DNA from 3 places in the Brevibacillus sp. genome. Region 1 is predicted to be linked to each of the others. Evidence: riboswitches for the same ligand, from Rfam matches in the RefSeq annotation. Region 1 holds a riboswitch; each other region holds the start of a gene.

Region 1 (3,275 bases):
CACTCAGCTCTTGCAGCTCGCGGCCGACCATCAACCGGGCCAAATCGTCCACATTTGTCTGCTCACGCGCAACCGTACCCGTCACCTTGCCGCCGCGCAGCACCGTGATGCGATCTGCTACCTCCATTACCTCCTGGAGCTTGTGCGTAATCAAAATCACGCTTTTCCCGCTCTCCGCCAGATTGCGAATCGTTTGCAGCAAGTCGCGAACCTCCAGCGGAGTCAACACAGCGGTCGGTTCGTCCAGCACGATGATGTCTGCGCCCTGGTACAGCACTTTCAAAATCTCGACCCGCTGCTGTTCTCCCACCGAGCAATTAGACACTTTTGCCTGTGGATCAATCGGAATACGGAACTTTTCGCTTAGCTCGCGCACTTTTTGCACAGCGTCATGGCGGCGGAAAAACCCGGCCTGCTGCGGTTCGTAGCCAATCACGATGTTTTCGGCCACGCTGAACTCGCCGAACAGCATGAAGTGCTGGTGCACCATCCCGATTCCGTTGCCAATGGCGTCCTGTGGCCCGCGAAAAGCGACCGGCTTGCCGTTTAGCACGATATCGCCGGACGTAGGCTGCTCCATGCCGTACAACATCCTCATCAACGTCGTCTTGCCCGCTCCGTTCTCACCGACGATCGCGTGCACTTCTCCGGCAGCAAGCGAGAACGAGACCTTGTCGTTTGCAATAAAATCTCCGTATTTCTTGGTCATGGCGCGCATTTCCAAACGATAGGTCATCCTTGCTCCCCCTTCTTTACGCTTTCCTTTCGCATATAAGGAAGACCGACTACACAGCCGTAGTCGGTCACAATCAAGCTCTGTGCACTAGCTTTTAGAACGAATCCGGCACTTTGCGGGTACCAGCAATGATCTCTTCACTGATCGCTTTTACTTTGTCCACAACTTCCTGGCCGATGAAAGCGTTCAGCGGTGTTTTGCTTTCGTGAGTCACATACGTTACGCCTACGCCTTTTTCTTTCAATCCGTAGTTGACGACACCTGGTTTGAAAGAACCTTCCACAAACGATTTCACGGTTTCATACGCTGCTGCGTCTGTCCCTTTCAGTTGGGACAATACGATGTGCTCAGGGTCAATCGTCGTGCGGTCAACGTCTTGTCCTGCTGTAAAGAAGCCTTTTTCCTTCGCGGCTTCGAATACGCCGAGATCGCCTACCGCAGCTGCTCCGTTGATGAAGTCAGCGCCTTTGGATGCTTGCAGCAGAGCCAGCTCTTTCGCTTTTGCCGGGTCAGTGAAGCTGCCCACGTAGTTTACCAGAAATTCTGCATTCGGATTGGTCGATTTCAAGCCTTCCTGGAATCCGCCTGTCCATTTTTTCAGAAGCGGAATGTCCATTGCGACAACCATGCCGACTTTGTTTGTTTTCGTGGCAAGACCTGCCGCCGCCCCCATCAGGTAAGCTGCTTCCTGCTCGCGGAAAGTAACGCTGCGCACATTTGGCAAGTCCACTACTGTATCAATAATCGCGAAGTTGCGATCAGGGTTTTCTGCGGCTACTTTTTTCAGTGCGTCTTCTGCTTCAAAAGAAGAAGTGATGATCAGGTCGTAGTTTTCCGCTACGGCTACGCGCAAGTTCTCTTCGATCGCACCATGGTCAGTCGACTCGATGCTTTTTACTTCCGCGCCAAATTCTTGTCCTGCTTTTTTCGCGCCCTCGTCCATTTGCTGGAAGAATGGGTTCACGCCGATTTTTTCCGGCAAAATCAAGGCAACGCGTTTCTTCGCTGCACCTTCTTGTCCTGCCGCTTGCTCTTTCGGCTTATCAGTCGATGCGTTCCCGGCAGGTGCATTCCCGCCTGCTGAACAACCCGCAGCCAAAACAGCAAAAGTAGTCAATGCCAACAACAACTTCTTCATGGTGTCTTTCTCCCCTATCTGAACGTTCTCCGTTTTCTCTATCCTAACCATAATGTACGGTTTTTCGACAAAAAGATCAATACCAAACACGAATATTTCACATTAAAATTATTTTATCGTTCGTTATTCTCCCTCTGTCCATCCTCCCCTTCTAACGAAAAAAAACTCTTCCCGAAGGAAGAGTTTGCGTCCGAAGCCGTCCTCTTCCTCATCTGTCAAAACCCCGGTACAGGTTTTGCAGGAATTGGCACCTTTCTGTACATGTCTCGCATGTCCAGTGGTTGCCGGGCTTCATAGGGCCAGTCCCTCCGCCGCTCTCGATAAGGTAGATCATCTATTGAGTTACAATGAACTTATTCTAGCAGAACGCTCTGAAAAAGCAATTGTTTTTTCAGATTGTTTCCGCCAGTTTGTTTATTTCGTTTGAAAGGTTTGCTGGAGTCGATGCGACAGGTTGCTAAGCTCACCCAGCTCTTCGGTAATTTCCCGCACCTTTTGATGCTGATTTTCTGCGGTGGCAAAAAGCTCTTCCAGGTTGGCAACCGATTGTTCGGTGACGGCCGTAATCGTCGACATCTCCATCGCCACTTCGCCTGAACGCATTTTGACCCGGTTCATGCTGGAACCGACATGCTCGGCCGCTTGCAGGAATGCCACCATGCCGGAGCGGACTGCCTCGATCGAAGCCACCGTTTTTACAGCCAGCTCCTGTCCTTTGGCTACAGACGCCTCTCCGTTGCTGATTTGCTGCACAGCGTTCTCGCTCTCCTGATGGAGCGATTTGAGAATTTCCGTAATCTCCTGGGTAGCGGTCGCGCTTTGCTCAGCCAGCTTGCGCACTTCGTCAGCTACTACAGCGAAACCGCGTCCATGCTCGCCAGCCCGCGCTGACTCGATGGCGGCGTTGAGCGCCAAAAGATTCGTTTGCGTAGCAATCTGGTTGATCGCTCCCACGATTTCTTCTACCCGGTTCGCCTGGCGATTGAGCTGGTGAATCGTCGCAGCAGCCACATTGACCGCAGACACGATCTGTTCCATTTGCTGCGAAAGCTCGTTCATCATGCCCACACTGTCTTTCAGGCGCTGGTTGTTTTGATCGGACTCGCTCTTCATCGCATTCGTCTGCGTCGTTACCGCCACGATCTCCTGGTCGATCGACTGCACCTCTTCTTCGATCTTCACAGTCGAATTGGCCTGCGATTCCATGCCAGTCGCAACTTCGCGAAACGCAATCATCATCTCGTCCGTATTGCGTTTCGTTCCTTCGGCATGCTCGTGCACATGCTCTGTCGTGCGGTCAATCTGCCCCGTCATCTGTTGAATATGTACGAGCATTTCTCCCAGACGGCGTTCTTTTTCCTCTGCTTCCTGTCGGGCGATATTCGCCTTGCTGAGAGAAGC
Region 2 (3,275 bases), on a different contig from region 1:
CGCCCAAACCGGGAGGAGTACCAAGATTATTTTGCTACCTACGTCAGTCAAGTGCCAGAAGGTGATCTGCTGACGATTCTCGAACAACAGGCAGCACAGACAGGGGAGATGTTCGCCGGATTGACAGGGGAACAAATCGATCATCGCTACGCTCCGGGCAAATGGACGGTAAAAGAAGTGCTGGGCCATATCATCGATACCGAGCGAATCATGAGCTATCGCTTGCTGAGAATCGCCAGAGGGGATCAGACTGAGCTGGCGGGGTTCGATGAAAATACGTATGTAGCAGAAGGCTTCTATCAGGAGCGCAGTCTGGCGGATTTGCTCGCAGAATACAACGCTGTGCGACAGTCGACGCTGGCCCAACTGCGGGGGATCGCTGCCGAGGCGTGGACGAGAACGGGCACAGCAAATGGCAATAAGCTGTCGGCACGCACATTGGCCTATATTATCGCCGGACACGAGGCACACCACTGTAGAATTTTGCGGGAACGGTATTCGCTGTAAGCCGGGAGAAGCCCGCTGTTTCGCTTTCTGTGTGTCGCTTTTCGTTACTCGTTTTTCGCTTTCCAGCTGTCGCTGCGTGTTCCTCGCTATCTTTTCGCTGCCGCTCGCAACTCGCCCTCCCTATCTCGGCAATGGTAGGGTACAATAACAGTAGTGATTTTTCCAATTTCATATGTGGGAACAGGTTCCTTGAGGTATATCGCCGCAAGGATAATAGGGAAGCTCGGTGCAAATCCGACACGGTCCCGCCACTGTAAGAGGGGAGTTTTGCGCATACAGGCCACTTGTCCAGACTTGGATGGGGAAGGCAGCGCCAGACGATGATCCCAAAGTCAGGAGACCTGCCTGTTTCGACGACACTGATGGACCTACGGGAGATAGGGAGGTGTTAGAGGACTCGCCATGACAGCAGGGGGACGAATACGTTTCTCTTTGCTTGCGCATTTTCTAACGATCGTATCGGTCGTCGGAAAATGCTTTTTTTGTTTGGGGGATTGGTGTGGTCTGTCGAAGGGGGCAACTTGTCTCGAAATTGATGCGATTAATCGAGGCGCTGGAGTAGCTTCGCGATAGAAGCGGCTAAAATCGAAAGAGCTGAGCTGAAGCTGCCTCTCGCTTGCAGCGGTTCGTCGAATGGACCAGGGCGTCTCGCGGTTGATCTACCTGTCAAAGAGGCTACGATGACTCGCGATTAAATTCAACTTGACTAGATCTTGTACGAATGTGAGGGATCGCAAGCTTGCGAACCGGAGCCTTTTTAAGGATATCGTTGCCAGATTGTCGCCGTGAAAAAGGAGGGAGTGGCGTGGTTCAGCTTTTCATATGTCCATGGTGCGGCTATGTTGAAGAAAAAGAAGTGCCAGAGGAAAGCGAAGCAGGAATCGTTACGTGCGCTTGCTGCAACATGGCAGAAGTGGAAAGTGTGTTTGCGCGTGGAAACGGCTGCTTTGCTGAGGGGGTTGCCGTTCTGTCTTCCTGCTTGCGAGTCTTGTCAGCAAACAAAAAGAATTGTGTTGACGAATGCATTGGAATTTCTTAGAATAGGCTCAATAGCAAATCATAGTTCTTATCCAGAGAGGTGGAGGGTCTGGCCCGATGAAGCCCGGCAACCGTTGCTTTTGCGACAAGGTGCCAATTCCTGCGGGACGTTTCGTCTCGATAGATAAGAAGCGGGTGCCTCGTAGCAGTCAAGACGAACCTTCTTCTTAGCGGAGAAGGTTTTTTGATGTATGAAAAAGTGGGAACGAGGCAAACATTTGCCCAATTTCAAAGACAAGAGAGAACTGACATCTAGCAAAGAACAAAAATTCATAGTTTTCTTTATCTAGAGAGGTGGAGGGACTGGCCCGATGAAGCCCGGCAACCGTTACGCAGTTTGTGACAAGGTGCCAATTCCTGCAGGACGAAAATCGTTCTGGGAGATAAGGAGAAGGACCTTGATGCCAAACCTTCTTCTTAGCAAGAAGGTTTTTCTTATTTTTCCAAAACATGACATGAGGTGGTAATAATGAGCGCAGGTGTAATCAAAGTAGGATTGCTGGGATTGGGAACAGTAGGGGGCGGCGTCATCAAAACGATTCGCTCGCAACAGGAGAAGCTGGCGCAGCGGTTGGGCAAACGGATCGAGATTGTCAAAGCATTGGTTCGCGATTCGGAAAAAGAACGGGCGGTTCAGGTTGATCCTGCGCTTTTGACTACCGATTTTGAGGATGTGCTAAAAAGCGATGTGGACATTGTCGTGGAGGTAATGGGCGGTGTCGAGCCTACGTATGATTACGTGCGTGCCCTGATTGAAAAAGGCTGCCATGTGGTAACGGCGAACAAAGAGCTGCTCGCCAAACGCGGCCCTGAGCTTGTCGATCTGGCTAACCAGCATCAGGTGCATCTGGCTTATGAAGCGAGCGTAGCTGGCGGGATTCCGATTTTGAGTGTGCTGCGGCAGTTTTTGCGCACAAATGACATCCAAGGAGTTCGCGGTATTCTCAACGGGACGACGAACTTCATCTTGACGAAAATGGAGGCGGAACAGCTCTCTTATCAGGAAGTGCTGAAGCAGGCGCAGGAGCTGGGCTATGCGGAAGCTGATCCGCGTTCGGATGTGGAAGGTTTCGATGCCATGTACAAATTGTACATTCTCGCGCAGCTTGTGTACGGGGAGTCGTTGCCGCTTGCGGATGTCGTGCGTAAAGGAATCGCCGATTTGTCTGCCGGACACATCCGGATCGCAAGCGAGCTGGGTTACCGGATCAAGCTGATTGCCCAGGCACAAAAAGCCGAGCAAGGCATCCGCCTATCGGTTCAGCCGACTGTGCTGCCCATTGCCCATCCGTTGGCGCAAATCCAGGATGCGTTCAATGCGGTGCAGCTCTCCGGGAACATCGTGGGCGACCTGTTGTTTACGGGCCGGGGTGCAGGCGAACTGCCGACCGCAAGCGCTGTCGTTGAAGATTTGGCTTACTTGTTGACCCAGCCATTTACGCCGCATCCTGTTTGGACAGAAAAAAATGCCGCGGCTCAGTTGGAGCAAGGGCAAGACGAACGGGTGCTGTGTTATTTGGAAGGCTCGTGTATCGCCGCCACACCTGATCGCGTGCTGCATTTCTTGCGGGAGGCTGGCGTGAACGTGACGAAATTGAAGGTGCAATTCGACTTGGGCGGTGTGCTGCGCGCGGGCTTGATCGTTACAGGTATTCGCGCAGAGCATGAGCAAGTGCTGAAAAGTGACTTCGGACTTTCCGTGCGCTGCTTCCCGCTGATCGAATCGGCAT
Region 3 (3,275 bases), on a different contig from region 1:
ATGGCAGCTCGCGTATCAACTCGGCGATTGTAGACGGCGGGCCTGAGCTGGCGATGAAGACGGTCAGCCAGTTTACCGGACTTCCTGTGGATCGCTACGTCATTACCGATTTCGAAGGCTTCAAGGCGCTGATCGACGCGGTGGGCGGCGTCGAGATCGACGTAGAGAAAAACATGTATTACCATGACCCGACAGATAAAGGCGTCTACGATATCAATCTGAAAAAAGGTGTGCAGCAGTTGGATGGCAACAAGGCGTTGCAGTACGTCCGTTTCCGCCATGACGCCACATCCGACTATACGCGCACCGAGCGTCAGCGCAAATTGCTCGCCGCTGTAGCGAGCCAGATGAAGAGCGGCACATCCCTGATCCAGTTGCCGTCCATCCTCAAACAAGTGGCGCCGTACATCCAGACGAACATCAGCTCCATGGACATGCTGAAGCTGTCCGCGCTCGGCTTGAAGCTCGATACGATGCAACCGGGCAACTATCAGCTGCCGCCGATGGGAATGTTCCGGGAATCGCACAAGGCAGGAGCCGTGCTCATTCCCGACGTAGACCAGATTCAGTCGTTCATTCAGGAAAAGCTTGAGCCGCCGACTGAAACGATGCAACAAGAGGACAACAAAACAGACGACAGTACAGACAGCAAAGACAGCACGCGAATGTAGCGTGCTGTTTTTTTGCATATTTGGGCACACTATCCATGATTTTCTACAGTACAGGCACATTGGGGTGAATGAGATGGACCAGGAGTTCCTGCATAGATGGTGTTCGCATGGCGGATGCCAAAGTCGTGTACAGCGAGCTTATTCCGAAGCTGAGGGAAATCGATCAGGATAGACTGAATATCGATCATGTCGAAAGGCACTTGGGACTGGGGAAACGAGCAAGGGCATGCGGGACAAGGCGAATTTGCAATCAGACAAAAAACTTTTAGGCGGGCAAATACGGGTGGCATTGTACAATGAGCACTTTGCGAAAAAAGGCATTGGCAGCATCTCCTCCCGTTACAGCAAAATGATGAAAACGATGGAGGGCGCATTGGAAAAGGAAATCGAGAAAGAACTGCAAAAAGTCGTCAAAAAATTGCAGCAACTGGACGTCGATCCGGCGGGATTTGGCATCGTCTACCGTGCCCAGCAGAGGGGATTGAAAGAGATGACGAACCGCGACTGGAGAAAAATTTTCCGGCAGGCGTCTTTTCGTTTTCATGTTCAGGCAACCATTATCCGCAACGGAGTGATGGATTAAAAAAGTTTTTCCTGGGATTGCTATTGACGGGATATTTTCAAAAAGGATATAATCCGGTTTGTATCATGAAAATATGAAAAACGAACATAATATACGTGGAAATCTTTCTTATCAAGAGAGGCGGAGGGACAGGCCCGATGAAGCCCGGCAACCGGTTCATTTTTTCGAAAATGAGCGTCGCGGTGCCAATTCCTACAAGATTGGTTGGATCTTGATAGATGAGAAGGGTGGATGCGAACGTATACATGCGTTGCAGCCCCTTTTTCGTTTATGAAAAAAGGGGCTTTCTGTTTTTCACAAGGCATGTAGACAGATTTTGCTGGGAGGTGGATGCGTTGATTCAATTGCAACAACTGCATAAAAGCTATCAAGTACAAGGCAAGACGATTCCGGCATTGCTCGGGATTGACCTTTCCATAGATAAAGGGGAAATTTACGGGATCATCGGGCATTCCGGTGCGGGGAAAAGTACCCTGATTCGTTGCATCAACCTGTTGGAGCGCCCTACGTCAGGACAAGTCGTTGTCGACGGAGTGGATTTGACCAAGCTCGATGACAGCAAGCTTCAGGAAAAGCGCCGCCAGATCGGGATGATTTTCCAACACTTTAACCTGTTGTCTTCCGCGACCGTAGGCGAGAATGTCGCTTTCCCGCTCAAGCTCGCCAATCGCTCGAAGGCTGAAATCCAGAAAAAAGTGGACGAGCTGCTCAAACTGGTCGGGCTGGAAGCGCATCGGGACAAGTACCCGTCGCAATTGTCCGGCGGTCAGAAGCAGCGCGTAGGCATCGCCCGAGCGCTGGCCAATGATCCGAAAGTGTTGCTGTGTGACGAAGCGACTTCCGCCCTCGATCCGCAGACGACGAACTCGATTCTCGCGCTCTTGCTCGATATCAACCGCAAACTGGGATTGACCATCGTGCTGATCACGCACGAAATGCACGTGATCCGTTCCATCTGCGACCGCGTAGGCGTCATCGATGGCGGAAAAATTGTCGAGTCGGGTGAGGTTCTGGACGTGTTTCTCAAGCCGCAGCATCCGACGACACAGGAATTTGTCGAGCAGGTGGCCGATTCCAGCGAGCTGCGGGAAGCAGTCGCGCACGAAAAGGCGGCAGGAAACCGCACGATTGCCCGCGTCACATTCCTGGGGGAAATGACGTACCAGCCGATCTTGTTCCAGACGATGCAAGAAACAGGCACGGTGTTCAGCATCTTGCAAGGAACGATTTCCCGCATGAAGGATACGCCGTACGGCCAACTGGTCGTCGAGCTGGAAGGCGATGTCCGTCAAAACGAAAAAACCATCGAGACGTTGCGTCAGCGTGGCTTGGAAGTAGAGGTGATATAGATGGACTGGACTTTGGAAAATGTGGATTGGTCGGAGATCGCCGAGGGAACAATAGATACGCTGACGATGCTTGGCTTCTCGACACTGTTTACCATCCTGATTGGTTTGCCGCTGGGGATTATTTTGTTCCTGACTTCTCGCGGACAGCTTTTGCAAAACCAGGTGTTTTATGCGATTGCCTCATTCGTTGTCAATATACTGCGTTCTGTACCGTTTATCATTTTGATGATCTTGCTGATTCCTGTGACAAAAGTAATTGTGGGTACTTCACTCGGGGTACTCGGAGCGATTCCGCCGCTCGTCATCGGTGCAGCCCCGTTTTTTGCGCGGCTGGTGGAAACCTCGCTGAGAGAGGTGGATCGAGGAGTCATCGAAGCCGCTCAGTCGATGGGAGCCTCCAACTGGCAAATCATCTGGAACGTGCTGCTTCCTGAATCGCGTCCAGGTCTGGTGGCCGGGATTACGATCACGACAGTTGCCCTTGTCTCTTACACCGCGATGTCCGGCGTAATCGGCGGCGGCGGGCTGGGAGATTTGGCAATCCGCTACGGCTACCAACGCTTCCAGACAGATGTCATGATTGTTACAGTGATTATTTTGCTCGTGTTGGTCCAGATCTTGCAGTCGCTGGGGGATCGCCTGGTTATGCGATTCAGCCGCAAGTAAGGTCTT

Evidence for each region. A riboswitch is a leader RNA that binds a small molecule or an ion and turns the genes downstream of it on or off. The one in region 1 is predicted to bind S-adenosylmethionine.
Region 2: it holds a riboswitch for S-adenosylmethionine, as region 1 does, so the genes downstream of both, DEP07_RS08140 (homoserine dehydrogenase) here and DEP07_RS00310 (BMP family lipoprotein) in region 1, are expected to answer to the same signal.
Region 3: it holds a riboswitch for S-adenosylmethionine, as region 1 does, so the genes downstream of both, DEP07_RS04850 (methionine ABC transporter ATP-binding protein) here and DEP07_RS00310 (BMP family lipoprotein) in region 1, are expected to answer to the same signal.

What each region holds. Positions count from the first base shown of each region.
Region 1 covers NZ_DOTK01000002.1:36,261-39,535, reverse strand. Annotated here, with positions in the region: gene DEP07_RS00315 (ABC transporter ATP-binding protein) at 1-736, opposite strand, end outside; gene DEP07_RS00310 (BMP family lipoprotein) at 831-1,874, opposite strand; SAM riboswitch class I at 2,080-2,201, opposite strand; gene DEP07_RS00305 (methyl-accepting chemotaxis protein) at 2,289-3,275, opposite strand, start outside.
Region 2 covers NZ_DOTK01000034.1:7,638-10,912, forward strand. Annotated here, with positions in the region: gene DEP07_RS08135 (DinB family protein) at 1-507, shown strand, start outside; cobalamin riboswitch at 673-870, shown strand; SAM riboswitch class I at 1,571-1,676, shown strand; SAM riboswitch class I at 1,825-1,935, shown strand; gene DEP07_RS08140 (homoserine dehydrogenase) at 2,015-3,275, shown strand, end outside.
Region 3 covers NZ_DOTK01000022.1:21,558-24,832, forward strand. Annotated here, with positions in the region: gene DEP07_RS04840 (LCP family protein) at 1-671, shown strand, start outside; gene DEP07_RS04845 (Ger(x)C family spore germination C-terminal domain-containing protein) at 955-1,254, shown strand; SAM riboswitch class I at 1,360-1,479, shown strand; gene DEP07_RS04850 (methionine ABC transporter ATP-binding protein) at 1,590-2,603, shown strand; gene DEP07_RS04855 (methionine ABC transporter permease) at 2,604-3,269, shown strand.